Regions from separate parts of the Streptomyces sp. NPDC006368 genome, predicted to be linked through region 1. Evidence: riboswitches for the same ligand, from Rfam matches in the RefSeq annotation. Region 1 holds a riboswitch; each other region holds the start of a gene.
The links. Region 1 has a riboswitch for cobalamin ahead of ABZZ38_RS16420 (energy-coupling factor ABC transporter permease). Riboswitches for the same ligand answer to the same signal wherever they lie in the genome.
Positions count from the first base shown of each region.

Region 2: linked by a shared signal. The riboswitch ahead of ABZZ38_RS04770 (cobalamin biosynthesis protein) and the one ahead of ABZZ38_RS16420 (energy-coupling factor ABC transporter permease) in region 1 are both predicted to bind cobalamin.
Region 3: linked by a shared signal. The riboswitch ahead of cobN (cobaltochelatase subunit CobN) and the one ahead of ABZZ38_RS16420 (energy-coupling factor ABC transporter permease) in region 1 are both predicted to bind cobalamin.

Region 1 covers NZ_JBEXQK010000018.1:108,203-117,557, forward strand. The annotation lists gene ABZZ38_RS16400 (NADPH-dependent 2,4-dienoyl-CoA reductase) at 1-203, opposite strand, end outside; gene ABZZ38_RS16405 (ATP-binding cassette domain-containing protein) at 438-1,283, opposite strand; gene cbiQ (cobalt ECF transporter T component CbiQ) at 1,280-2,029, opposite strand; gene ABZZ38_RS16415 (energy-coupling factor ABC transporter substrate-binding protein) at 2,036-2,374, opposite strand; gene ABZZ38_RS16420 (energy-coupling factor ABC transporter permease) at 2,374-3,072, opposite strand; cobalamin riboswitch at 3,101-3,322, opposite strand; gene dhaM (dihydroxyacetone kinase phosphoryl donor subunit DhaM) at 3,362-3,781, opposite strand; gene dhaL (dihydroxyacetone kinase subunit DhaL) at 3,778-4,419, opposite strand; gene dhaK (dihydroxyacetone kinase subunit DhaK) at 4,458-5,450, opposite strand; gene ABZZ38_RS16440 (polysaccharide pyruvyl transferase family protein) at 5,941-6,879, shown strand; gene ABZZ38_RS16445 (hypothetical protein) at 7,156-7,446, opposite strand; gene ABZZ38_RS16450 (hypothetical protein) at 7,588-9,355, opposite strand, start outside.
Region 2 covers NZ_JBEXQK010000003.1:273,425-282,779, reverse strand. The annotation lists gene ABZZ38_RS04800 (VOC family protein) at 1-308, shown strand, start outside; gene ABZZ38_RS04795 (hypothetical protein) at 338-1,645, opposite strand; gene ABZZ38_RS04790 (hypothetical protein) at 1,860-3,014, opposite strand; gene ABZZ38_RS04785 (class II aldolase/adducin family protein) at 3,072-3,740, opposite strand; gene ABZZ38_RS04780 (inorganic phosphate transporter) at 4,013-5,296, shown strand; gene ABZZ38_RS04775 (hypothetical protein) at 5,309-5,530, shown strand; cobalamin riboswitch at 5,671-5,805, shown strand; gene ABZZ38_RS04770 (cobalamin biosynthesis protein) at 5,914-6,873, shown strand; gene ABZZ38_RS04765 (cobyric acid synthase) at 6,870-8,405, shown strand; gene ABZZ38_RS04760 (putative cobaltochelatase) at 8,402-9,355, shown strand, end outside.
Region 3 covers NZ_JBEXQK010000002.1:210,201-219,555, reverse strand. The annotation lists gene ABZZ38_RS02850 (IPT/TIG domain-containing protein) at 1-3,410, opposite strand, end outside; gene ABZZ38_RS02845 (precorrin-2 C(20)-methyltransferase) at 3,694-5,181, opposite strand; gene ABZZ38_RS02840 (precorrin-8X methylmutase) at 5,178-5,825, opposite strand; gene ABZZ38_RS02835 (cobalamin biosynthesis protein CobG) at 5,941-7,128, opposite strand; cobalamin riboswitch at 7,147-7,285, shown strand; gene cobN (cobaltochelatase subunit CobN) at 7,319-9,355, shown strand, end outside.

The DNA.
Region 1 (9,355 bases):
GCGATGCCCCCGGTCACGATCAGCCCGACGCCGCCGCGGGCGCGTTCGGCGTAGAAGGCCGCCATGCGCGCGAAGCCGTTCTCGGCCTCCTCCAGCCCGACGTGCATCGACCCCATGAGGACCCGGTTGGGCAGGGTCGTGAACCCCAGGTCCAGCGGGCTGAGCAGATGCGGGTACGGGGTCGGGGGCCGGGTCGCAGTCATGGGGCGCCTCCTCGCGCGATGTCGTCGCCCCAGTTGTAGACGACGCCGGACGCCTTGTGCAACAAGTTGCATAAAGATCGGGGGGTGACCTGCGCTACGTACGGCCACAGCCCTTCGCGCAGACGACAGCCTCGAACCACCTGGACTCCATGGACTCCATGGCCTCCAAGGCCTCCGTACAGGAGCCAGGCTCGCCGCCGCCGCCACCACCGCCGCGGGCGGTCGGCGAAGCCCCTACGTGCCCCGCACCGCCGTCGCCCACCGCTCCAGTTCCTCCGCCGTACGCGGCCCCGGGGCGTCCGCGCCCAGCAGGCCGTGGGCGCGAAGCACGTTCGTCACCGCCATCCCCCAAGGGCGGCGCAGCCGGGCCGCGTCCAGCAGGGTGCCGTCCGCCAGCAGGTCGGCGACCGGGCCGGTGCGCAGCCCGTCCGGGGTCAGCACCGCCGCGTCGTCCGCCCACCGCAGCGCGAGGTCCACGTCGTGCGTGGCCATCACGACCGTCGTCCCGGACGCGCGCAGCCGGTCCAGCACGTCGAGGAGCCGTTCCTGACCGTGCGGGTCCAGGCCCGCCGTCGGCTCGTCCAGGATCAGCACCCGGGGCCGCATCGCGACCGCGCCCGCGATGGCCGCCCGCTTGCGCTGCCCGTACGACAGCAGGTGCGTCGGCCGGTCCTCGAGCGCCGTGATGTCCAGCGCCTCCAGGGCTTCGCGCACCCGCTCCCGTACCTCCGCCTCCGCCAGCCCCAGGTTCATCGGCCCGAACGACACGTCCTGCCCCACCGACGCGGCGAACAACTGGTCGTCGGGGTCCTGCACGACCAGCTGCACCGTCGTCCGCAGCCGGGTCAGCCCCCTCCTGTCGTACGACACGTCCTCGCCGCGCAGCCGCAGCCGGCCGCTCGCGCATCGCAGGCCGCCGCTCAGCAGCCGCAGCATCGTCGTCTTGCCGCTGCCGTTGCGGCCCAGCAGGGCGATCGCACGCCCCTCCGGTACGGCGAAGTCGATGCCCGACAGCACGGCGGGGCCGTCCTCGTACGCGTATCCCGCACCGATGAGTTCCACGACGGCGTCACGATTCACGGCAGGAACCTTTCGAGTACGAGGGTGAGGGCGACGAGCCCCGTGAGCAGCGCCCCGGTCAGACCCAGGAACCGCCGGTCCACCGCGGCCCCGGGCACCAGCACGCGCAGCGTGCCGTCGTAACCGCGCCCGGCCAGCCCCGTCTGGAGCCGCGCCGCCCGGTCGAAGGCGCGCACGAACGCCGTCGCGCCCAGGCCCGCCAGCGACCGCCAGGTGGCCGCCCGGCTCGTCAGCCCCAGCCGCGCCGCCTGCGCCTGTCGGATCCGCCGCACCGCGTCCAGCAGCAGGAAGGCGATCCGGTACATCACGAGCGCCACGTCGACGACCGGCGCGGGCACCCCTGCCCGTACGAGGCGCGGCAGCACGTCGGAGACCGGCGTCGTGAAGGCGAACAGCAGCACCCCGAGCGAGGCCGCCGACGTCCGCAGCAGCAACTGCCCCGCCTGCGCCGGCCCGTCCGGCGCGAGCGTCACGAAGCCGCCCGCCCCGCCCACCTGGAACAGCAGCGGAACCGCGCCCGTCACACAGAACCCGAGCGGGACGCGCCACGCCCGCCACAGCTGCCGCGGCGCGACGTCCGCCGGGCCGAGCAGGACGGCCAGGGAGGCGCCGGCCACCAGCACCGCGCCGGGCCACGGCGGCAGGCACACCGCCAGGAGCGTCAGGCCGAAGCCCAGCACCGCCTTCTCACACGGGTGACGGCGGCGCCAGCGACTGCTGTGCGCCGCCACATCGATGGGCAGCATCCGCGGCTACTCGCCGCGGCCGGGGTCCCGCGCGCCGGCGAGCGCCCGCTCCTCGCCCTGCCGGCGTCCCCGGCGCAGACCGAAGTAGTACGCCAGCACGCCGGCACCCAGCGCGGCCTGCAGGGAGAACAGCGCCGACTCGATCTCACCCGAGGGCGGCTCGTACAGCGGGCTGAACCACGGCTTGTAGTCGGGGTGCGTCTCGGTGATCGCCGTCTCGGCCTGGGCGTCGGCCCCGGTGAACGGCTCCTCCTTGTGGTCGCCCATCCCCAGCGCCAGCGGCAGGACGGCCAGCGCCACGACGACCAGAAGCAGCAGCGCGTTGATCCTGGCGTTACGGCTCATCACGCCACGGCCTCCTTCTTCTCGCCCTTGCGGCCGCCCCGGAGGAGCACCCCGAGCCGGGTCAGTTCACCCTTGCTGGACTGGATCAGCAGCCGCATCACCAGGACCGTGAGCAGGCCCTCGCTGACCGCCAGCGGCACCTGCGTGACCGCGAAGATGGAGCCGAACTTGCCCAGCGCCCCGAGGAAACCGCTGCTCGGGTCGGGGAAGGCCAGCGCCAGCTGCACGCTGGTGACGCAGTACGTGGACAGGTCGGCCACGAACGCCCCGAAGAACACGCTCACCATCAGCGGTACTCCGAAGCGGCGCAGCAGCCAGTACACGCCGAAGCCGGCCCAGGGGCCGACGACCGCCATGGAGAAGGCGTTGGCGCCCAGCGTGGTCAGCCCCCCGTGCGCCAGCAAAAGAGCCTGGAACAGCAGCGTGATGGTGCCGAGCACCGCCATGATCGGCGGCCGGAACAGAATCGCGCCCAGGCCCGTGCCGGTCGGATGCGAGCAGCTGCCCGTCACCGACGGCAGTTTCAGGGCGGAAAGGACGAAGGTGAAGGCACCGGACGCGCCGAGCAGAAGAGTCGACTCGGGATGGGCCTTGACCTCCCGGCTCAGGGCCCGCACACCGTGGACGACGAAGGGGGCGGCCGCGACGCTCCAGGCGGCCGCGTGAGCAGGGGGCAGATAGCCCTCGGCGATATGCATGACGGGGAGACCCTCTCCAGCACCTCGTGGATGGACAACGCGCCCTGGCCGGTCTCCTGGCTGACGGGTCATGCCGCCGCGACTCCGCCTTCCCGGACACCGCGGTCTCCCGCGGCGTTCCAGTGGCTTCCCGAAGGATGGAGCCGGACTTCCCGATCACAGTGGCGAGGGCCGCACCGGTACCGCACCGGTTTCCCGTACACCAAGGCCCTGCGACACTAGTGCGTTGACCAGGTACATCACAACCCGCGCACCGGCGCACCGCCCGGCTCCACCCCGTGGCCGCGCCTCACTCCTTGCGATAGCCGTACGCCTCGGACGCGGCGGCCACCACCGCGTCCAGGTCCCCGCCGGCCGACGCGGTGACCACCGCGGCCACCGCGCCCTCCACGAACGGCGCGTCCACCAGTCGCGTGGCGTCGGGAAGTTCGTCGCCCTCCGCGAGCAGCGCCTTCACCGTCAGTACGGCGCTGCCGAGGTCCACGAGGACGGCCACGCCCGCCCCGCCGTCGACGGAGGCCGCCGCTTCGGCGATGAGCTCGGCGCTGGTACCGAGCCCGCCGTCCGGGGTCCCGCCCGCCGCGGCGACGGGCGCGGTGGGTCCGCCACCCGCCAGGCCCCGGGCCAGTTCGGCGACGGAGGCGGCGACCGCCGCGCTGTGCGAGACCAGCACGATGCCGACCGGCGCGCTCACCGCGTCCCCGCTCACCGGGCCGCCTCCGCCAGTGCCGCGATCAGCAGCGCCGAGGACGTGGCGCCGGGGTCCTGATGCCCGACACTGCGCTCACCGAGGTAGCTGGCCCTGCCCTTGCGGGCCTGCATCGGCACGGTCGCGCGGGCGCCCTCCTCGGCCGCCCGCGCGGCTGCCGCGAACGCCGCCCCGGGCGATCCGGCGGCCGACTCGGCGGGCGGCTCACCGGCGGGCGACCCGCCCTCCTGCCCGTCGGCCGCCGCGCCCATCGCCTCGACGGCCGGCTCCAGCGCGTCCAGCATCGTCTTGTCCCCGGCCTTCGCCCCGCCGAGCCGGGCCACGGCGGCCACACCCCCGCGCAGCGCCTCGGCCAGCTGCCCCGCCGTCACCTCCGGGGAATCACCGAGGGCCTTGCCGGCGCGCCGCAGCAGCGTCCCGTACAGCGGCCCCGACGCGCCGCCCACCGTCGAGATCAGCTGCCGTCCCGCGAGCATGAGCACCGCCCCGGGGGCGGCCGGATCCTCCGTGTCCAGGGTCGCGACCACCGCGGCGAAGCCGCGCTGCAGGTTCGCCCCGTGATCCGCGTCACCGATCGCCGAGTCCAGCTCGGTCAGCCGGTCCGCCTCACGGTCGACGGCCGCTGCCGTCGCCGTCATCCAGCGCCGGAAGAAGTCCGTGTCCAGCGTCACCGCGGTCACCGCCCCCACCGCAGAGCCGCGGTTCGCACCGGGGCGTCCCACAGACGCAGCAGCTCCTCGTCCGCCTGGCACAGGGTGACCGAGCAGCCGGCCATGTCCAGTGACGTCACATAGTTGCCGACGAGCGTACGGGCCACCGGTACGCCCCGCTCGCCCAGCACCCGGTGCACCTCGGCGTTGAACCCGTACAGCTCCAGCAGGGGAGTCGCGCCCATTCCGTTGACCAGCACGAGCACCGGTCCGCCCGGCCGCAGATCCTCCAGTACCGCGTCCACCGCGACGTCGGCGATCTCCCCCGACGTCATCATGGGCCGCCGCTCCCGCCCGGGCTCACCGTGGATGCCGATGCCCAACTCCAGTTCGCCCGGCGGCAGGTCGAACGTCGGACTTCCCTTCGCGGGGGTGGTGACCGCGCTCAGAGCGACCCCGAAACTGCGCGAACTCGCGTTGACCCGCCGGGCGATCGCCTCCACCCGCTCCAGCGGCGCGCCCTCCTCGGCCGCCGCGCCCGCGATCTTCTCCACGAACAGCGTGGCCCCGGTGCCGCGCCGCCCCGCGGTGTACGTACTGTCCGCCACGGCCACATCGTCGTCGACCAGCACCCTGGCGACCTGCACGCCCTCGTCCTCGGCGAGCTCCGCGGCCATCTCGAAGTTCAGGACGTCCCCGGTGTAGTTCTTGACGACGAACAGCACCCCCTGGCCGCTGTCCACGGCGGCGGCCGCCCGCACCATCTGGTCCGGCACGGGGCTGGTGAACACCTCACCGGGACAGGCCGCCGTCAGCATCCCGGGCCCCACGAACCCGGCGTGCAACGGCTCATGTCCCGAACCGCCGCCGGAGACCAGCGCCACTTTCCCGGCGACGGGAGCGTCCCGCCGTACGACGATCCGGTGCTCCACATCGACGGTGAGTTCGGGATGCGCCGCCGCGAGCCCGCGCAGGGCGTCGGCGACGACGGTCTCGGGGACATTGATGAGCATTCTCAACGTATCTCCCAGCAGGTATTTCGAGGAGCCCTGAACAGGGTTTTCACGACCGGGCTGATGGGGCGTCAGGTGCTGTCGGTGGCGTGGTGGTCGGTCGGCCAGGGTTCAGTATCGGGGTAGCGGCGGCCGTGTGCATGCCCCCTTGGTCGCGTGTTCTGTGTCCGACGCGTCGAGGGCGGGGGCACGGCCCGGGTGGCGCCCCGCCATGCTCACCGCCAGGGCCTGACCGCGATCGGAGCGTGGCCGGGGCGGCGGCCCGTCGCTTGGCGCCCTCGGGACCCTGGGGACCCTCGGGCCCGTCGGCAGACGAGGAGCCGGTCGGCCGGGGCCGGCATGAACCGCAACCGGTGGGGCACTCGCAGCCGCGTCGTCGTCATGCCCCCGGACCGCCTGCCGCCCGCGATCCGCTCCGCCGGGACCCGCCGTGCGGTGTCTCCCGGGGTGATCTCCCGTACGGTCCCGGTCGAAGCTCCGGCCAGGAGGAACCGTTATGAATCGGATTCTGCTCACCGGGTGGTTCAGCTTCCTCCATGGCGAGGTCACGGCCGGGGACGAACTGGCCCTGCGGCGGGTGGAGAGCCTGCTGGACCGTGAGGGGCTGCCGTACGACACCGTGTGGAGTCCGGCGTACCGACCGCGGGAGCTCCATCTCGAAGCCGTCTCCCCGGGCAGGTACGGGACCTTGGTGTTCATCTGCGGACCGCTGCACGGCCCGGACATCGAGCGGCTGCACGACCGGTTCGCCCACTGCCTGCGTATCGCCGTGGGCACGAGCGTGGTGGAGCCCGGGGCTCCGGCGGTGACCGGCTTCCACCACGTCCTGGCCCGCAGCGGTGGCCTCGGACCACCGGTGGTCGACCTCGCCGCCTCGGCGGCCACCACGGGCCGGCCGCCCGTGGCCGGCGTCATCCTCACGCAGGGGCAGAGGGAGTACGGCCTCCGCCGTCGGCACGGCGCGATCACCGACGCCCTCCAGGGCTGGCTGTCGGAGAGGGACATCGCGCGGATCCCGCTCGACACGCGGCTGGCCAACCGGGACCCGCAGCACTTCGACACGCCGGAGCAGTTGATGGCCGCGCTGTCGCGGCTCGACGCCGTGATCACCAACCGGTTGCACGGGCTGCTGCTGGCGCTCCGCGCGGGCACCCCCGTTCTCGCGGTGGATCCCGTGCGGGGTGGCGCCAAGGTGACCGCGCAGGCCCGGGCCTGCCAGTGGCCCGCCGTCGTACCGGCCGAGGAGGCGGGTCCCGCCGCTTTCGACCACTGGTGGACCTGGTGTCTCGACCAGGGCCGCGCGCAGGCCGCCGAACGCCGCCGCCGGTTCCTGGACGAGCCCGACAACCGGCTCACCGATCCGCTCCTCACCCTGCTCAAGCAGGTGAGCGACGGCCACAGGGGTGCGCAGGCCCGGCACACACCGCCTCGCTGAGCCGAGGCCGAACCGGCCGGCCGGGGCCCCGGAGGTCCGCCACTGCGGGCGGCCCCCGTGCGGCGGAGGGGGACAACGCCGAGTGGCACGGTGGAACCGCCTCCGGGCAATGGCGCCCGCAGGACGAGCCGCGCCGGATGCGCATCGACCGACTGCGCGACCTTGCCCACGAACAGGGGATCGGTGGCGTTTCCTCCCCGCGCGGACAGGAGCTCGCCGACGCCCTCAGCGGCAAGGAGAACCAGCCGTCAGTGCCGGGGCTGATCGATGAGCCGGTCAGTCGAGGGGGAGGGTGAGGGACGGCAGGCCGGCGGCAGCACCCGTCCGTACCGCTTCGACGACGGCCTCGTGCAGGCGTCGGCTCTCCTCCTCGGTCCGGCAGGGCACAGGGCTGCCCGCCATGGTGAACCAGTCCGAGGCCCCGCTGTACTGGACGGCGACCTGGGCCTGATCATCCGCCCAGGTCGTGTGCACGGCCAGCTCGCCGGTGATGACACCCGCCTCGACGGTGTTCACCCCGCCTCGGCCGGTGAACACCGCAGCTGTGGTCCAGGAAGCCCAACCCATGTATTCCAGCGTCGTACCTCCGGCGCGCGAGCGCCACCGCACCGGTCGCGACCGGGCTGACCTGCCGGGACGCGCCACCTGGCGCTCACCACGCGTCACCGCCCGAACTCCGTACGCTCCCGGCCCCGGCCGCCGGACCGGTCACAGCAGCAGCGTCACGGAGGCACCCCAGAGCACGGACAGGACGAGGAGGAGCGGCCCCAGGGGCATGCCCTGTTCCGCCGGAGTGGCGTTCCGGTCCGGGCGCAGTTCCGGGCACCGGCTCATGGCGCGGATGCCGTCGACCGCCCGGTCGGCGACGGGGACGCGGCCGAACCGCCGGGTGAGCCACGCCCAGCCGGTGGGGGAGAGGTTCACGTCCCGGCCCTCCGACAGGGCGAGGCGGATGCCGTCCTCGGCATGGCGGACGGAGACGATCCGCTCCCACGGCACCCGGCGCACCCGCCAGGCACCGGCCACCCACAGTCCTTCGCGGTCCGCGGTGATCCGCCAGTTGAGCGCGGTCGGTACGGCGTTGACCAGCCACAGCAGGCCCAGTGCGAGGAACGGCCAGTGCCAGGAGAATCCGTCGCTCAGGGACGCCCACAAACCGCCGCCCTGGACGATCAGGAGGACGAGCCCGACCGCCCGTGAGCCGAAGTCGGCCGACCAGGACAGGGGAGCGGTCACCGGCGCCATGCCCGCGGTGATCTCCTCGACCGTACGCTGCCCCGGGTGGTGCCGTCCGCCGCTTCCGGGGACGGCGGGCCGGACCGGACTGACGCTGCACTCCGCCATGGGTTCGTCCCCCTCCATCGCGACGAAGGCAACCTCCGAACCGGCGTGGGGCGCCCCGTACAGGACGGCCTCGCGCAGTGGCGGCGGAGGATCGGTGCCCTTGAGCACGGCGGCGATGTCCTTGATCACTTTCGCCGCGTCCTCTCCGTCCTCTCCGTCCTCTCCGTCCTCTCCACCCTCTCCGTCCTCGCCTTCCGGGAGGCCGTCGTCCTCTTCCACCTCGTCGTCCATCGGGGGCAGCGAGTAGAAATGCAGGATGGGCTGCCCGGCCGCAGGGTCATCGGCCGCGTACACCCACGTCCGGCCGTCCTCGTGGCCTTCCCGGACCAGCACCCGCAGCACGGGCAGCGGTTCGCGGCGCATCCGGGCCGAACGCCGGCGGCCGTCCACGCCGTTGCCGAGGACCGCGAGCCCCACCACCCCGGCGCCGACCACCAGGAGCTCCCAGCCCGTGGTGTCGTACGGCTCCGCCACCAGCCGTACCCACGCGCCGTCGACCAGGAGGTCCACCGTGTCGCCGACCGGATGGTCCTCCGGGGCGAGCGTCTCGACGGTGCGGGTGCCGCCGCGGGGGAGCGCCACCGTCAGGACGGACGTGTCCTCGTGTTCCTCGTGGGCGACGACCTCGGCGCGGATCGGCGTGGCGCGCGCCGCGTGTTCCTCGTACGCGCCGACCTCCTGCCGGGCCTGCCAGAAGCCGAAGACGGCGACCGCCAGCGCCGCCGACGCCAGCAGGAAGGAGAACCGGCCGCGCCGGAACCGTACGGCCGTCGCGGGCAGCGGATGCCGTGCCGGTCCCGCCGCGTGTTCCGCCAGGGCGCGCTGCCGGCGAGCCGCCGACCGGCGGTGGAGCAGGGTTCCCTCGGCGTACCCGACGGCGAAGAGCAGGGCGAGGCCCGCCGGCTCCAGCAGTTCCGGGCCCGCGTCGACGACGACCGCGAGGGTGACCACGGCGAGGCCCGGCACGGCGAGCGCCGGCTGCCGCCACAACCAGTACAGGCTCACCAGCCCCAGCGCGGCGAGGGCCACCGCCGGCCAGTCGGCGCCGCACGGCTCGGTCGCGGTGCACGGCGCGGCGGGAGCGTCGACCAGGGACCACACCAGGGTGACGACGACAGCGAGGGTGGGCCAC
Region 2 (9,355 bases), on a different contig from region 1:
TGAGTGTGTACGAGGGCGAGGACGGCTCCGTCGTCCACTCGGAGCTGGCCCATGGGAACGGCATGGTGATGCTGGGCACGAAGCGCCGGGAGGGCGTCTTCGCGAAGGCCATGGCGAACGCGGGCCCGGTGGGGGTGTACGTGGTCGTGGAGGACGTGGACGGGCACCACGCCCGCGCCGTGGAGCACGGGGTGGAGATCCTGATGCCGCCGACGGACCAGGACTACGGCTCGCGCGACTACATGGCGCGGGATGCCGAGGGCAACGTCTGGAGCTTCGGGACGTACGCCCCCGGCGCCGCGGAGTAGAGCGGCCCGGGGGCGCGGGGGGCTACCGGTCAGGCGCCGCCCGTGTGGACCTGGAAGGCCGCGCGGCGTACCGCCTTGGCGAGGGCGGGGTCGGGGTGTGCGGCGGCCAGGGCCACCAGCACCTGGACCGTGCGGGGGTGGCCGACCGCGCGGACCTCGTCGAGGAGGGCGGGGACGGTGCCCTGGACGGCGGAGTCCAGGTGGCGGACGAGGAGGGTGGCCTCCCCGTGGTCGGCGACGGCCGCGGCCGTGTCCACCCAGAGCCAGGTCGCCTCCTCGCGGGTGAGGACGTCGGCGGCCTCGTCCGGGTCGGCGCCTTCGTACTCGGCGAGCCAGATCAGGGCGTAGGGGCGCAGCGGGACCTCGTCGGCGGCTGCCCGGACCTCGGCCTCGGCCGCGGCGCCGACCACGCGCAGCGCCTCGAAGGCGAGGCCGCGCAGCAGGGCGTCCTCGCCGCGTGCGACGCCGAGGAGTTCGGTGACGGCGCTGCCCACGGTGCGGGCGGCGAGCCACGCGCGGTACTCGGCGCGGGCCGGGCCCGGGGTGAGGCGGGCGCAGGCGCGCAGCATGTCCTCGGCGGACTGCTCGATGTGGCCGGCGGGGCTCTGCGCGGCGACGCAGATCTGCTCCAGCTTGACCCACACCGCCCAGTTGCCGAGCGGGGTGAGGGTGGCCTGGCCCTCGCCCAGGGTGAGGGCGCCGACGGCGGCCAGGCCCTCCAGGGCCCAGTCGAGCAGGCGGGCGAGCGAGTCGGGCCCCGGCAGGGGGCCCGGGGTGTGCTCGCGCGGCGCGGCGCCGCCGTCGGGTCCGGGGCCCGGGGGGACTTCGCAGCGCTCCTCGCGGAGCTCGGCGACGCGCTGCTGGAGCAGGTCCAGCAGGGACGGTACGGGCACGGGCCCGGCGGAGAGCTGGAGGAGCGAGAGCACCTGGGGGACGGCTTCGACGACCTCGGCCACCGCGGCGGGCGGGACGTCGCCGGGGGCCGGGTGGACGAGCGACCAGGCGTCGAACAGGGCGACCCAGCCGCGCAGGACGGCCGAGTCGTCGCGGTCCCAGGCGTGCAGCCGCCAGCCGGGGCGGGCGGTGCCGCCGTGGAGCTCGACGAGTCCGGCGAGGCGGGCCCGGTCCCAGCCGGCGCGCACCTGGTCCGGCGTCAGGTCCAGTGCCGTGGCCGCCCGTTCCCGGGCGGGCCCGGCGTCGGGGTGGCGCCCGGCGGCGGCCCAGCGGGCGATGCGTACGGCGTCGTGGAGGACGGCCCTCGCCTGACGGGCGAGCTCGGCGGGGGGCGGCGTGCCCTCCGGCGGCCGCGGCGCCGACCGGGTACGCCGGGTCGTCACAGCCCGTCGGGCCGTGGTCAGGGGCCGCGGACGGACGAGTCGGAGTCTGGAGTTGCGCGCCAATTGCTCATCAGGCTTTCGAGACGTCACGGGGGCAGTCTTCCCGCTGACCGCCCGAAAGCCCAAACGGAATGGGATTCACCGCCCCTCGCGGCCGGTCGCGGGGCCACCGGAGGGGCTCCGGCAGGAGCTCCGGCAAGGAGCTCCGGGCGGACTACAGAAGGGGGGTCAGGAAGCGGCGCAACGCCTCTTCGTAGCGGTTGGGATCGGCGTTCCACATGGCCGCGTGCGGGGCGCGCCGGACGGGGTGCAGGGTGACCAGGTCGGGGCGGCGGACGGCGAGCTCGCGGGAGCCCTCCCAGGGGGCGAGGTGGTCGTCGGGGCCGTGGAGGATCAGGGTCGGCACACGCAGCCCGTCGGGGGCGGCGGCCTCGGCGATGCGGTCGCCGTGCACGCCGGTCCTGCCCTGGGCGGCGCGGACGGCGAGGGGGAGCAGCGGCGCGGGGGTGCGGTGGGCGGTGGCCAGGGCGCGCAGCGTCGTCTCCCAGTGGAGGACCGGGGAGTCGAGGACGAGGCCGCCGATGCGGTCGCGCAGGCCGCTGTGGGCGGCGGCGTGCAGGGCCATGGAGGCGCCGGTGGACCAGCCGTGCAGGATGACGCGTTCGGCGCCGCGCCGTACGGCGTGGCGGATCGCGGCGTCCAGGTCGCGCCACTCGGAGTCGCCGAGGTGGCCGAGCCCGTCGGTGGGGCGCGGCGCGCCGTCGTCGCCGCGGTAGGCGAGGGTGAGGACGGGGAGCTGCAGGCCGTTGAGGAACGGCAGCACGTTCAGGGGGTGTTCACGGGTGGTGCCGAGGCCGTGGACGGCGATGACCCAGGTGGAGCGGGGGGCGGGGACGAGCCAGGCGGGCAGGTCGCCCAGTTCGCCGGGGACGTCGATGTCCTCGTGGGCGAGGCCCAGCGCGGTGGTGGGGGTGCCGGTGTGCAGCTGCGGGGTGAGCCGGACCCGGCTGCCCGTGTCCAGGCTGCCGCGCGTCACGCGCTCCAGGCGGCGTACGACGGTGTCGGCGGAGTGCGGTACGTCGTTCAGGACGGGGCCGACGATCGCGTGGACGCCGGGGCCCCCGGGGCCGCCGGACCCGGCGGAGCCCTGGAGGCCGTACGTGCCGGGCCGCAGTGAGGCCAGGCAGCGCGTGAGGGTGACCTGACCGGCGGCGGTGGCGTGCACGGTGAGCGGGGGGTCGCCGGGCAGGGGGCGGTCGGGGCGGGGCCGCAGCGCGACGTCGCTGGCGTATCGGGCGGCCGCGACCGCGGCCGCGCCGACACCGATCAGGGTGGTGACGGCCGCTGCCGTCGCTGTAGCCGGGCGCACCGTTCCAGTGTGGGCGGGCGGACGGGCCCCTGCCAGTGGACGGGGGCCGCCGGAGGGTCACGGTCGGTGGGCCTGGCCGTAGCCGCGAAGCTTCTCGGCCACCTGGTGCAGCTCACCGGGCGAGAGCAGGGTGGGCGTGTGGCCGGGTACGGAGGTGGCGGTGAGCCACAGCCGGCACATCCACTCCAGCTGGGCGGTGCGGTCGTAGGCCTGGTCCAGGGTGTCGCCGTAGGTGACGGTTCCGTGGTTGCGCAGCAGGCAGCCGGTGCGGTGGTCGAGGGCGCGGAGCATGTTCTCGGCCAATTCGTCCGTTCCGTACAGGGCGTACGGGGCGACGCGGACGGGGCCGCCGAGGGCGGCGGTCATGTAGTGGATCGGCGGGAGCTCGGTGACCAGGGTGGAGACCGCGGTGGCGTGCACGGCGTGGGTGTGGACGACGGCTCCGGCCGGGGTGTGGCGGTAGATCTCCAGGTGCATGGGGAGCTCGCTGGTGGGGGTGAGCGTGCCGCGCAGCCGTGTGCCGTCGAGGTCGACGGCGGTCGTGTCGGCGGGGGTGAGCCGGTCGTAGGGCACACCGCTGGGGGTGACGAGGATGAGGTCTCCGACCCGTACGGAGACGTTTCCGGAGGTGCCGACGACCAGCCCGTCCGTCACTGTCCTGCGAGCGGTGGCCACCAGGGCGTCCCACGCCTGCTCGATCGCCCGCTCGATCGCGTCCTGTGTCATGCGCCGATCCTGTCAGCCCGTCCCGCGACGGCGGTCACGGCAGGGTGACACTTGTCTCTTCCGTGGGCCGGCGCCCCGGTCGGGAAAGTACGCGAAGCGGCAGCAAACCGGCTTCCCGGGCCCATGGGGCAAGGGATCGGGCCGCCCGCCCCTCGGAGGGCCGTGACGGATCCGGAACGCCGGACACCACGACGCCCGCGTCAGTTCACCTTCCGTTCACTCAGGTTGCTTACGTTCGCCGAGCCACTGACGTCGAACGATTGCCTGGGTAAATGGAACACATCACGCTGCTGCTCGCCATTGTGGTCGTGACAGCTCTAGTGTTCGATTTCACGAACGGTTTCCACGACACCGCCAACGCGATGGCGACGACCATCTCGACCGGCGCGATGAAGCCCAAGACGGCGGTGGCCATGTCCGCCGTGCTCAACCTGGTCGGCGCCTTCCTGTCCGTCGAGGTCGCCAAGACGATCTCCAGCGGACTGGTCAACGAGGACGGCATCCAACCCGAAGTGATCTTCGCGGCGCTCGTCGGCGCCATCCTCTGGAATCTGCTGACCTGGCTGGTCGGCCTGCCGTCCAGCTCCTCCCACGCCCTCATGGGCGGCCTGATCGGCGCGACCATCGCCTCGGTCGGCCTGTCCGGCGTCAACGGCGGCGTCGTCGTCACCAAGGTCCTCATCCCGGCCATCGCCGCGCCGCTGGTCGCCGGCCTCGCCGCGATGCTCGCCGCCCGCCTGACCTACAAGGCCGGCGCGCACGTCCACGAGAAGACCGGCCGCAAGGGCTTCCGCGCCGGTCAGATCACCTCCGCCGGTCTGGTCTCCCTCGCCCACGGCACCAACGACGCCCAGAAGACGATGGGCATCATCACCCTGGCGCTGGTCGCCGCCGGCGCCCTCGCCCCCGGCTCGAACCCGCCGGTCTGGGTGATCGTCTCCGCCGGTCTGGCCATCGCGCTCGGCACCTACCTGGGCGGCTGGCGCATCATCCGCACCATGGGCAAGGGCCTCACCGACCTCCAGCCGCAGCAGGGCTTCGCCGCCCAGACCAGCGCGGCGGCCGTCATCCTCGCCTCGTCCAACCTGGGCTTCTCGCTCTCCACGACGCACTCCTGCTCCGGCGCCGTGATGGGCGCGGGCCTCGGCCGCAAGGGCGGCGTGGTCCGCTGGTCCACCGCCACCCGGATGTTCGTCGCGTGGGGTCTGACCCTGCCCGCCGCCGGTCTGGTCGCCGCCGCCTCGGAGTTCGTGACCAAGCAGGGCGACTGGGGCGTCGCCGTCGTCGCGGTCTTCCTCGTCACCTCCTGCGCCGCGATCTGGTTCATCTCCCGCCGCCAGGTCGTCGACCACACCAACGTCAACGAGGTGGAGACCGACGCCGAGCCCGCGGGCGTCGTGACCACCGCCATCGCGGCCGTCACCCCGCCGCCGGCCGGCACCGTCACGGCCACCTCCGACGACCTCAAGGCCACCATCCCGGCTCCGGTCGGCGAGGCCACCCCGGTGGCCGCCGGCTCGGCGTCCACCACCCAGGCTCCCGCCGCCACGGTGTAAGGAAAGAACAGCATGAAGATCGACTGGGCAGCTCTCGGCTCCGTCTTCGGTGTCAGCCTCCTGGCCACCGTCGCACTGGTGGGCCTGTTCACCCTCGGCATCATCGGCCTCTCCAAGCAGGAGACGGCCTCGGCGAGTGGGGGCACCGCGGTCATGGCCCGCACCGGCGCCTACGCGTGCTTCGCGCTGTGCGCCGCGGCGGTGGCGTACGGAATCTTCCTGATCGTCACCTGACCCCGGCACGTCCACGGCGCCCCCGGAACGGTTCTCCGCTCCGGGGGCGCCGTCGTGCGCACCGGCGTGCCGGGCGTGCGCCGTGTGTGTCTCGGCACACCCTCCCTCCGCAGGTCAACGGCGAGTTGACGGGCGTTCGCGGGGCGTGGTGGACTGCCGGGGCCATTACGGCGGCAGGAGAGAGGAAGCCGGTGAGAATCCGGCGCGGTCCCGCCACTGTGAGTCCGGCCCCGGCCGGATGAGTCAGGAACTTTCGCCGCCGGTCACGTCGAGCCAGGGCGCGGACCCTGAGTGAGGACATTGCGCCATGTCAGGCTGCCTTCCCGCTGCGTCGAGAGCCGTACGTCCCCGAGGTCTGCGAACCGTGTCGGCCTGCTGATCCGATGCGTAGCGACCATGTCTTCGCCTGTGGCGCCGCCGCCGGGCTCGCCGCCGACCTCCTCCTCGCCGACCCCCGCCGCGGGCATCCCGTGGCCGCCTTCGGCCGCGCCGCGGGGTGCGTGGAGGGCGTGCTGTGGCGCGACCACCGCGCGTGGGGCGCGCTGCACGCCCTGGTGTGCGCCGGGGGTGCGGCCGGTGCGGCGGCGCTCGCGGCCCGGGCGGTACGCGGACGGCGCGCCGCCTCCGTCGCGCTGACCGCCGCCTCCGTCTGGGCCGTCGTCGGCGGTACCACGCTGGGCCGCGAGGCCCGCGCCATCGGCGGCGCGCTCGCGGCGGGCGACCTGGAGGTCGCCCGGGAGCGGCTGCCTCATCTGTGCGGGCGCGACCCGCAGTCCCTGGACGGACCCGGCATCGCCCGCGCGGTCGTCGAGTCCGTCGCCGAGAACACCTCCGACGCCGTGGTCGGCGCGCTCGTGTGGGGCGCGATCGGCGGCGTCCCCGGCCTCGTCGCCTTCCGGGCGGTGAACACCCTGGACGCGATGGTCGGTCACAAGTCGCCGCGCCACCGCCGCTTCGGCTGGGCCTCGGCCCGGCTCGACGACCTGGCCGGCTGGCCCGGCGCCCGCCTCACGGCCGCCCTGGCGGCGGTGGCGGGCGAGGACACCCGCGGCGCGGTACGGGCCTGGCGCGCCGACGCCGCGAAGCACCCGAGCCCCAACGCGGGGCCCGTGGAGGCGTCCTTCGCGGGCGCCCTGGGCGTACGGCTCGGGGGCACCCTGTCGTACGGCGGGCGCGTCGAACACCGGCCCGTCCTCAACGCGGGGGGCCGGGCCGTCGAGGTGGCGGACATCGAGCGCGCGGCGCGGCTGTCGCGCCGGGTGACCGCCCTCACGCTCGCGGTGTGCGTGGGTGGGCGACTGGTCCTGGGGGCCGTGAAGGCCGGGAAGCGGAGGCGTACATGAGGGGTGGGGGGCTGCTCGTCGCGGGCACCACGTCCGACGCGGGCAAGAGCGTCGTCACGGCCGGCATCTGCCGCTGGCTGGTGCGGCAGGGTGTGAAGGTCGCGCCGTTCAAGGGACAGAACATGTCCCTCAACTCGTTCGTGACGCGCGAGGGCGCGGAGATCGGTCGCGCCCAGGCCATGCAGGCGCAGGCTGCGCGGGTCGAGCCGACCGCGCTGATGAACCCGGTGCTGCTCAAGCCGGGCGGCGACCGGTCCAGCCAGGTCGTGCTCATGGGCAAGCCGGTGGGCGAGCTGAGCGCGCGCGGCTACCACGGCGGCCGGCAGCAGGCGCTGCTGGGCACGGTCGTCGAGTGCCTGCAGGAGCTGCGCGACACGTACGACGCGGTGATCTGCGAGGGCGCGGGCAGCCCGGCGGAGATCAACCTGCGCCGCAACGACATCGTCAACATGGGCATCGCGCGGGCCGCGCGCTTCCCCGTCGTCGTGGTCGGCGACATCGACCGGGGCGGGGTGTTCGCCCAGTTCTTCGGGACGACGGCGCTGCTGGCGCCCGAGGACCAGGACCTGATCGCGGGCTACCTGGTCAACAAGTTCCGCGGTGACGTGACGCTGCTGGAACCGGGGCTGGACATGCTGCTCGGCCTGACCGGCCGCCGCACCTTCGGTGTCCTGCCGTACGCGCACGGCCTCGGCATCGACGAGGAGGACGGCCTGCGGGTGTCCCTGCGGGGTGCCGTACGGGAGTCGGTCGTCGCGCCGCCGGTCGGCGAGGACGTGCTGCGCGTCGCCGTCTGCGCCGTACCGCTGATGTCGAACTTCACCGACGTGGACGCGCTGGCCGCCGAGCCGGGTGTCGTGGTGCGGTTCGTCGACCGGCCGGAGGAGCTCGCCGACGCCGACCTGGTCGTCCTGCCCGGCACGCGCGGGACGGTGAAGGCGCTGGCGTGGCTGCGCGAGCGGGGCCTGGCGGACGCGATCGCCCGGCGGGCCGCCGAAGGCCGTCCCGTGCTGGGCATCTGCGGCGGCTTCCAGGCGCTGGGCGAGCACATCCATGACGACGTCGAGTCCCGGGCCGGTGCGGTCGACGGGCTCGGACTGCTGCCGGTACGGGTGCGGTTCGCGCCCGGGAAGACCCTCGCGCGGCCGGTCGGCGAGGCCCTCGGTGAGCCGGTCGAGGGGTACGAGATCCACCACGGCGTCGCGGACGTACGGGGCGGGGAGACGTTCTTCTCCGATGACGCGGGACGCAGCCTGGACGGCTGCCGCGTCGGGGCCGTCTGGGGCACGCACTGGCACGGCTCGCTGGAGAGCGACGGCTTCCGGCGGGCGTTCCTGCGGGAGGTCGCCGCGGCGGCCGGCCGGCGCTTCGTCCCGGCGCCCGACACGTCGTTCGGCGCGCTGCGCGAGGAGCAGCTGGACCGGCTCGGCGACCTGATCGAGGAGCACGCGGACACCGGCGCGCTCTGGAAGCTCATCGAGCAGGGCCCCCCGTCAGGACTTCCCTTCATCGCACCCGGAGCGCCTTCATGAGCACTGCCCCCCATTACCCCTTCACCGCGATCGTCGGCATGGACGACCTGCGGCTCGGGCTGCTGCTGAACGCGGTGTCCCCGGCTGTCGGCGGCGTCCTCGTACGCGGTGAGAAGGGCACCGCGAAGTCGACGGCGGTGCGTGCCCTCGCGGCGCTCATGCCCGACGTCGAGGTCGTCGCGGGCTGCCGCTTCTCGTGCCCGCCCGACTCCCCCGATCCGGCGTGTCCGGACGGGCCGCACGAGGCGGCGCCGGGTGTCGCGCGCCCGGCCCGCATGGTCGAGCTCCCCGTCGGCGCGTCCGAGGACCGGCTCGTGGGCGCCCTGGACATCGAGCGGGCCCTCGCGGACGGGGTGAAGGCGTTCGAGCCGGGTCTGCTGGCGGACGCGCACCGCGGGGTGCTGTACGTGGACGAGGTCAACCTGCTCCATGACCACCTGGTGGACCTCCTGCTGGACGCCGCCGCCATGGGCGCCTCCTACGTCGAGCGGGAGGGCGTCTCCGTACGGCATGCCGCCCGGTTCCTGCTCGTCGGGACGATGAACCCGGAGGAGGGCGAGCTGCGGCCGCAGTTGCTGGACCGGTTCGGGCTCACCGTGGAGGTCGCGGCCTCCCGTGACCCCGGGCAGCGGGTCGAGGTGGTGCGGCGCAGGCTGGCGTACGACGACGATCCGGCCGCGTTCGCGGAGCGGTGGGCCGGCGAGGAGGCGGCGCTGCGGGAGCGGATCGTGGCCGCGCGGGCGCTGCTGCCGACGGTACGGCTGGGGGACGACGCGCTGCGGCAGATCGCCGCCACGTGCGCGGCGTTCGAGGTGGACGGCATGCGCGCCGACATCGTGATGGCCCGCACGGCGACGGCGCTGGCCGCCTGGGCGGGGCGTGCGGAGGTCACCGTGGAGGACGTGCGGCAGGCCGCGCTGCTGGCCCTGCCGCACCGGCGCAGGCGCAAC
Region 3 (9,355 bases), on a different contig from region 1:
GGCGTCCAGGCGCCGCGCGAGGCGGTGAGGGTGCGGCCCACCTTCGCGGTGCCCGTGATCGCCGGCAGCGTGGTGGCCCTGGGCGCGAGGCCCAGGGCGACCGTGACGCCGGCGGTCGTCGCCGAGCCGTTGGCGTGGCCGGTGCGGCGGGCGACGACGGTCACCGACAGCTTCTTGTTCAGCAGTGACGAGGTCGGCGTGTACGTGGCGGCGGTGGCGCCGGAGATCGGCTGGCCGTCGGCCCGCCACTGGTACGCGTACGACGTCGGCGTGGGGCTCCACGCGCCGCGGACCGCGGTGACCGTGGTGCCCACCCGTACCGTGCCGCTGACGGTGGGCGCGGTCGTCGCCTTCGGCGCCAGGCCCGTGGCGACGGTGACGGCCGCCGAGGTGGCCGTCGCGTCCGGGCTGCCGGTGGCGCGCGCCGTGACGGACACGGACAGCTTCTTGTTCAGCAGTGACGAGGTCGGTGTGTACGTGGCGGCGGTGGCGCCGGAGATCGGCTGGCCGTCGGCCCGCCACTGGTACGCGTACGACGACGGCGTGGGGCTCCACGTGCCCTTGGTGGCGGTGACGGCCGTGCCGACCCGGGCGGTGCCGGTGATCGACGGGGCGGCCGTGTTCCTCAGCGGGGCCGGGGTGATCGTGAAGGTGCCCAGCGGGAACTCCCACCCGTTGCGCGTGTACACGCTGGTGTTCCAGTTGCCCGCCGGCGTCCCCGTCAGGTCCAGGGTGGCCGTCAGGGCCGTGCGGTCGGCCGACACGGAGACGGTGGTGGACTCCACCTTCCGGTCGCCCAGTTTGATGACGACCTTGTCGTCCTGGTGCAGTGCGGTGCCCGTGACCGTCACGGTCACCTCGGTGCCGCTCTCGCCCGTGGTGGGCGTGACGCCGGTCGCGCGGGGCCGGTCGATGCCGCAGAAGCCCGTCTGGCAGACGAGCTCCGCGCTGTACGCGGTCCGCGACGCCTTCTCGGGCAGGGAGAGGACCAGCGTGGTCGGGGCGACCTCCCGGCTGTAGTTCAGGCCCACGGAACACTGCCAGCCGCTGCCCGCGTACCGGACGCAGTTGTCCGCCAGCTTGCTGTTGTGGAGCGAGGGCACGGCGGTCTCGGTGGCCCCGGCCGTGTCGCTGATCCGCACGTCGAACCGGTCGCTGTACGCGGTCGGCAGCGCCGCGCACACGGCGGTGTGCTGCTCGTCGAGCGTGCCGGTGATCGGACCGTACCCGTACGCGATGCTCGGGACCTTGACGCACTCGGGGGCCGGTCCCGCCGCCGTACCGATGCGCAGGGCGTCGAAGCGGTAGGAGTCGGCGGCCTTCAGGTGCGCCGGGACATACACGAGGACCTGGTAGCTCGTGGAGCCGGTGACCGCGCACGCCTTGTTGTGGTGCGAGCAGGACGCCGTGCCGTCCGCGCCGAACGCGACGGTGTTCGTGGTGCCGAGCGCGTCCCGCACGTTGAGGTGCAGGGTGTCCCGGGCGTCGGCGGTGGTCACCTGGCGGCACTGGAGCGTGCCGGGCGCGCCGGGCGTGCCCGAGGTGGACGGCCCGCCGGCCGGGGTCGCCGGGTTGGCGGTGCAGCCCTTCGCGGTCGCGGTGACATCACGACGGGTCAGGGTGTACTCGACGGCGTGGTCGTAGCCCGTGACCAGCACCGTGTGCGCGAGGCCGGGGGCGAGCCCGCAGGAGGTCCAGGAGGTGGCGGCGGGATACGTACCGCAGATCTGGTGGCCTTCCGCGTTCAGCACCGAGAACCTGGCGGGGGTCGCGGCGGAGACCGCCTGGAGCTGGAGGACCTCGACCGCGCGGTGGTCACCGGCCGGAATGGTCAGGCAGTGCGAGAAGACGCCGTCGCCGGTGCGGAACCGGGCGGAGGCGCTCGTGGCGGTGAAGTCACCGGCCGGGACGATCCGGCAGTCCCCCACCACGTCGGTGCGGTGCAGGGCGATGCGGTACGCGCCGGTCGGGGTGTCGTAGTCGTCGCTGGAGACGAAGGCGCGGAACGGCGCCTTCCCGGTCAGCGCGCAGGTGCCGGCCGAGAGGGGGTCCGGGTGGCAGCGCGGGACGCCGTCGGCGTCCACGACGGTGATGTCGGGGTGCGGTGCCGCGCCGCCCAGCGGAGCGAGCGCGGCCATCCGCGCGCCCTCGGGCAGCGGGAGCTCCAGGCAGTCGATCTCGCCGGGCTCGGTGAACGCGCCCTGGTGGGTGCCGAGCGCGGCCGGCTCGCAGCCCTTGGTGGAGGCGCGGTCGAGGATCAGCGTCGCGTACGGGGTGAGGGCCGTGTAGGTGCCCGCGGCGGGCAGGGCGCAGGCGTCGTACGTCTCGCAGACGGTCTTCCCGGCCGTGTCGTACACGGTCAGCTTCGCCCGGGTGCCGGACGGCTGCACCTCGTACACGTCGTAGCGGCCGGCGGCCGGCGCGGTGAAGGTGCGGCAGCCGGTGGACGCGTCGGCGGCCGTGGGCGCCGAGTTGAAGGCGTTGACGGGCACGGTGGCGCAGCCCGCCGGGTCGGACAGTCTGCGGATACCCAGCGTGTACGCGGCGGGGAAGCCGCCCTCCTCCTCCGTGACGCGGGTGAGGACGCGGTAGGGGCCGTCGCCGGGCAGGACACAGCCTTTGCTGCCGTCCTCGTTGCGGGCCGGGCAGATCGGGGCGCCGGTCTCGTCGGTGATCCAGCGCTCGCCGCCGCCGTACCTGACGGTGCGGAAGTCGACCGTGATCCGCTCACCGGGCTCGGCGGTGAAGGGGTGGCACCGGAACGTCAGAGGGGTGGGGGACGAGGCGCTGACCGGCTCGGCGTTCCAGGCGGTGCCGGCCTCCTCCGCGCAGGGAGCGGCGGCCATCAGCGGTACGACGGCGACGGTCACCTCGTCCGGGTCGTAGCCGGTGTTGAAGACCTTCAGGGTGAAGGCGCCCGCGCGGGGCAGGTCGCACCAGCCCGCGCCCCAGGTGTCGTCGTGGCAGTCCAGCTGCGTCTCGCCGTCGAAGACCTGGGTGAAGGTGTTGTTGTGCTGGTCGTCGTGGACGACGCGGTGCATGCCGGGCTTCTCGGCGGTGACGGTGAAACAGGCCGTCCCGTCGGAGCCGAGCGACGCCTTGCCGACCGCGGTGCCCGGGTCGTCGAAGGGGGCGAGCGGCAGGGCGGGACAGTCCCCGGCCGCCGGCTCATCGGTGGAGTCCGGCGCCGGGGCGGCGGCGGAGGCCGGTTCGTTCGTCGTGGGCGGAGCCGTGGTGGCCGCCGGCTCGGGTCCGGCGGTGGCGGTGGCGGCCGGCGTGGCCGTGGAGCCGTCGGTGGTCGTCGCCCACGCCGCGCCCGTGGGCAGCAGCGTCGTCAGCACGACCGACAGCGCGAGCAGCAGTGCGGTGTACGGCGCGGGTCTCGCGCCCGTACACGGGTGGTGAGGCATGTCCGGTCCCCCCGGAGCGGTTCAGATGATGGGCGCGCTCCGGCCTGGACGGCGGCGCGACGCTGCGTCACGGCGAGCGCCGGACGCGAGGAGAGCCCACGCACGCGGGTACGCGGGCGTACGCGACATGACGTGTGCACGGACACAATACGCACACGTTTCCGGCCAGGCACCCGAGTATCCGCCACGGGGAGCGGTGACTCCGGAAAGCCCCTTCGTCAGCCCGCGTCGCCGCCGGGACCCGACTACGCCGCCGGGACCCGACTACGCCTCCCGGACCCGACTACGCCTCCGGGTACCTCCGCGGCGTCCACGCCACCCGCTCGCCGTTCCCGCGGCGTACCGCCCGGGTCTGCGAGGAGCCGATCAGCAGCAGGGTGCGCATGTCGACCTCGGCGGGGTCGAGGTCCACGAGGGCGAGGACGCGGACCGACTCCTCGGGGCCGCCCACGTCACGGGCGACGACCACCGGGGTGTCCGGGGCGCGGTGTTCCAGCAGCAGCTCGCGCGCCTTGGCGACCTGCCAGGTACGGCTGCGCGAGCCCGGGTTGTACAGGGCGAGGACCAGGTCGGCCGCGGCGGCGGCGTGCAGCCGCTCGGCGATGACCTCCCAGGGCTTGAGCCGGTCGGACAGGGAGATCGTCGCGTAGTCGTGGCCCAGCGGGGCGCCCGCCTTCGCCGCCGCCGCGTTCGCCGCCGTCACGCCGGGCAGGACGCGCACCGGGACGTCGAGGTACGGGTCCCGGGAGGCGACCTCCAGGACCGCCGTGGCCATCGCGAAGACGCCGGGGTCGCCGCCCGACACCACCGCCACGCGCCGCCCCCGCCGCGCCAGGTCCAGGGCGAACTCGGCCCGCTCCGACTCGACCTTGTTGTCCGAGCCGTGCCGCTCCTGACCGGGGCGTACCGGCACCCGGTCCAGGTACGTGGTGTAGCCGACCAGGTCGGTCGCCGACGCGAGGGCGCCGCGCGTCTCCGGGGTCAGCCACAGCGGACCGGCCGGGCCGGTGCCGACGACCACGACCTCGCCCGTCTCCGGAAGCGCGGGGTCCTCGTCGATCCGGGAGGGAAGCACCGCCACCGAGAAGTAGGGGACCGTGTCCTCGTCGATGTCGGCGAGCGCACCGGTGCGCTCGCCGTCCATCGTGGCGCGCTCGACGTACCGCGCGTCCTGGAGGCGGCCGGCCCGCTCCAGCGCCCGGCGCACCGTGGGGAAGGTACGGCCGAGCTTCATCACCACGGCGGAGTCGGTGGACGCCAGACGGGCGGTCAGCTCCTCCTCGGGCAGCGTGCCGGGAATGATCGTGAGGACTTCCTCCGCCTCGCACAGCGGCTTGCCCAGGCGCGCCGCGGACGCGCTCACGGAGGTGACCCCGGGGATGACCTCGGTCGGGTAGCGGTGCGCCAGACGCTTGTGCATGTGCTGGTACGAGCCGTAGAAGAGAGGGTCCCCCTCGGCCAGCACGGCCACGGTGCGCCCGGCGTCGAGGTGGGCGGCCAGGCGGGCCGACGCCTCCTCGTAGAAGTCGTTCAGCGCGCCCCGGTAGCCGCCCGGGTGGTCCGTCGTCTCGACGGTGAGCGGGTACATCAGGCGCTCTTCGATGTGGTCCTCGCGGATGTGCGCCGCCGCGATCGAGCGCGCGATCGAACGGCCGTGGCGGGCGCAGTGGTACGCCACGACGTCCGCCGACGCGATGACCTCCACCGCCCGCACCGTCATCAGGGAGGGGTCGCCGGGGCCGAGCCCCACTCCGTACAGCTTGCCGCTCATGCCTGGATCTCCGCCTCGTGCGCGATGGCGTTGACCGCCGCCGCGGCCATGGCGCTGCCGCCGCGCCGGCCGCGTACCACCAGGTGGTCGAGGTCCGGGAACGCCGCCAGGGCGTCCTTGGACTCGGCCGCGCCGATGAAGCCGACCGGGATGCCGATGACGGCCGCCGGGCGCGGTGCGCCCGCCGCGACCATCTCCAGGAGGTGGAAGAGCGCGGTGGGGGCGTTGCCTATGGCGACGACCGACCCTTCGAGGCGGTCGCGCCACAGCTCCAGCGCGGCGGCGCTGCGCGTGGTGCCCAGTTCGGCGGCGAGCGCCGGCACGGACGGGTCGGAGAGCGTGCAGATCACGTCGTTGTCGGCGGGCAGCCGCTTGCGGGTGACGCCGCTCGCGACCATCTGCGCGTCGCACAGGACCGGCGCCCCGGCGCGCAGCGCCTCGCGGGCGCGGGCGACGACCCGCGGGGTGTAGGCGAGGTCGCGGACGAGGTCGACCATGCCGCAGGCGTGGATCATGCGCACGGCGACCTGGCCGACGTCGGCCGGCAGGCCCGCGAGATCCGCCTCGGCGCGGATCGTGGCAAAGGACTGGCGGTAGATCTCCGCCCCGTCCTTCTCGTAGTCAAACACTCTGCTCTCGCTCATCTCTTCGTACGGTCACGAGTCACGGTCACGGATTCACGGTCACCGGTTCACGGTCACGGATTCACGGTCACGGGTTCACGGTCACTGGGTGCGCGTACGGTCCGCGCGGCACGGTTCACGCGTCGCGCGTCACGGTCGTCACCTCGTAGTCGCCGCCGGCGGTCGCCACCGCGTCCACCCACGCCCCCTGCGGATGGCCGCACCGGCGCGCGCAGCCCGACCAGTGCACCGGCAGCCCCGGACTCCCGGCGAGCGGGCGCGCGTCCGCCCGCACGTCGGAGAGCGACTTCGCGCAGCCGGGGCGGCCCGTGCACGCGGTCACCCCCACCCAGGGGGAGTCGGCGCGGGTGAGGAACCCGGCCGCGTCCAGCTCCGCCAGCCGCGCCTCGGCCGCCGCCCGGTCCGGGAAGCCCGGCAGCACGAAGCCGCGCCACGGGGTGACCCGAACCTCGTCGGCGGGGAGCAGCGCGCGGAACCGGTCCGTCGTCACGCGCCCGAGCCGGGCCAGGACGGAGACGGTGCGGTCGTCGAGGACGCCCGGCGGGGTGGGCCCGCCGGGCGGGAGCGCGGCGTCCGGTACGGGTTCGGCCGTGAGGGCCGCCCGCCGCAGGTGTTCCGTCACGTCCACGTCCTGCCCCGGTGGCAGCTCCCGCACCCGCCACGCGCCGGTGCCCGCATCCCGGGCCGCCGCGAGGAACGCCTCCGCCGCCGCCAGCGCGGCGCGCGGCGCGTCGGCGGCGGCGACGCGGTACGTCCGGTCCGCGACCCGGAGCAGGGCGCCGCCGTCCGGGGTTGCGAGCAAGGTCACATCGGCGGCGAGCGCCGCCGCGTCCCCGCGCCCGTCGTCGACGGCGAAGAGGAACCGGCCCGACAGCCCCGTCGTCCAGTCCGCGCCGCACAACAGCTCGTCCAGCCGCCGGGCCCAGGCCAGCACGTCCGCCCCGGCGAGCGGTGAGACGACCATGTTCCGTACCCGCTCGTGCCGTTCGGACGCGGGCAGCAGTCCGGCCGCCCGCAGCAGTTCGGCGAGGCCGGCTCCACACCCCTCCCCGAGCCCCCGCAGCTCGATGTTGCCCCGCGAGGTGAGGGAGAGGTGCCCGTCGCCCAGGCGGTCCGCCGCGTCGGCCAGCACCGTTACCTGACGCGGCGTCAGTACACCGGTGGGGACGCGGAGTCGGGCCAGCGCCCCGTCGTCGGCCCGGTGCAGCCGCAGCGCACCGGGGCAGGCGTCACCGCGGTCCCGGACACGGTCCTGTATGTGTGCTTCACCCCGGTCCTGGGGTTTTGGTGAGCTGGGCGGCATGGCGGCGAGCATACGCGCAGCCTCTACTATGCAGACGGCACAGGGTCCCAGGGCCCTAGGGAGGAAGCCCGGTGAGATTCCGGCGCGGTCCCGCCACTGTGAGTCCGGGCGGAAACCGGACGAGTCAGGAACTCCCGCCGTCCTACGACCACCCGGGGCGCGGACACCCCGAGGAAGGCCTGCGCACGCCATGACGCACGCGACCACGCCCGAGGCGACGCCCGCCCCGGCCCCCGCGGCCACGATCCTGCTGCTGTCGCACTCCGACACCGACCTGCTCAGCGCCCGCGCGGCCGGCGGCCCCGTCGCGTACCGGTTCGCCAACCCCGCCCGCACCACGCTCGAAGACCTCCCCGGCCTCCTCGACGGCGCCGACCTCGTCGTCGTCCGTCTCCTCGGCGGCATCCGCGCCTGGGAGGAGGGCCTGGACGTACTGCGCGAGACGGGCAAGCCGCTCGTCGTCCTCACCGGCGAACAGGCCCCCGACGCCCAGCTCATGGAGACGTCCACCGTCCCGATCGGCATCGCGGCCGAGGCGCACGCCTACCTCGCCCACGGCGGCCCGGCCAACCTGGAGCAGCTCGCCCGCTTCCTGTCCGACACCGTCCTGCTCACCGGCCACGGCTTCGAGCCCCCGGCCGCCGCCCCCACCTGGGGCCCCCTGGAGCGCGACCGGAAGAACACCACCGGCCCGGTGGTCGCCGTGCTGTACTACCGCGCCCACCACATGAGCGGGAACACCGCCTTCGTCCACACCCTGTGCGACGCCATCGAGGACGCCGGCGCGCGGGCCCTGCCGCTGTACGTGGCGTCCCTGCGGGCACCCGAGCCGGAGCTGCTCGACCAGCTCGGCGGCGCCGACGCCGTCATCACCACCGTCCTGGCCGCCGGCGGCACCAAGCCCGCCGAGGCCCAGGCCGGCGGGGACGAGGAAGCCTGGGACGCGGGGGCGCTCGCCGCCCTGGACGTACCGGTCCTCCAGGCCCTGTGCCTGACCGGCTCGCGCTCCGCGTGGGAGGAGAACGACGAGGGTCTCTCCCCGCTCGACGCCGCCAGCCAGGTCGCCGTCCCCGAGTTCGACGGCCGCCTCATCACCGTCCCGTTCTCCTTCAAGGAGATCGACGCCGACGGCCTCCCGGCGTACGTCGCCGACGCCGAGCGCGCCGCCCGCGTCGCCGGGATCGCCGTACGCCACGCCCGGCTGCGCCACATCCCGAACGCCGACAAGCGCCTGGCGCTCGTCCTGTCCGCGTACCCGACGAAGCACTCCCGCATCGGCAACGCCGTCGGCCTCGACACCCCCGCCTCCGCCGTCGCGCTGCTGCGCCGGCTCCGCGAGGAGGGGTACGACTTCGGTGACGAGGAGGTCCCGGGCCTCGCGTCCGGCGACGGCGACGAGCTGATCTACGCCCTCATCGAGGCGGGCGGCCACGACCAGGAATGGCTCACCGAGGAGCAGCTGGCCAGGAACCCGGTCCGCATCCCGGCCGCCGACTACAAGCGCTGGTACGCCACGCTCCCCGAGGAGCTGCGTGAGAACGTCGAGCGGCACTGGGGGCCGCCGCCCGGCGAGATGTTCCTGGACCGCTCCCGTACCGCCGAGGGCGACCCGGACGGCGACATCGTGCTCGCCGCCCTCCGGCGCGGGAACCTGCTCATCCTCATCCAGCCGCCGCGCGGCTTCGGCGAGAACCCGATCGCGATCTACCACGACCCCGATCTGCCGCCCTCCCACCACTACCTGGCCGCCTACCGCTGGATCGCGGCCTCGCGCGAGGACGGCGGTTTCGGGGCGGACGCCATGGTCCACCTCGGCAAGCACGGCAACCTGGAGTGGCTGCCCGGCAAGAACGCGGGCCTGTCCGCGGCCTGCGGTCCCGACGCCGCCCTCGGCGACATCCCGCTGATCTACCCGTTCCTGGTCAACGACCCCGGCGAGGGCACCCAGGCCAAGCGCCGCGCCCACGCCACGCTCATCGACCACCTCGTGCCGCCGATGGCCCGCGCCGACAGCTACGGCGACATCGCGCGCCTGGAGCAGCTGCTCGACGAGTACGCGCAGATCTCCTCCATGGACCCGTCGAAGCTGCCCGCGATCCGCGCCCAGATCTGGACGCTCATCCAGGCCGCCAAGCTGGACCACGACCTGGGCCTGGAGGACCGGCCGGACGACGACGGCTTCGACGACTTCCTCCTCCACGTCGACGGCTGGCTCTGCGAGGTCAAG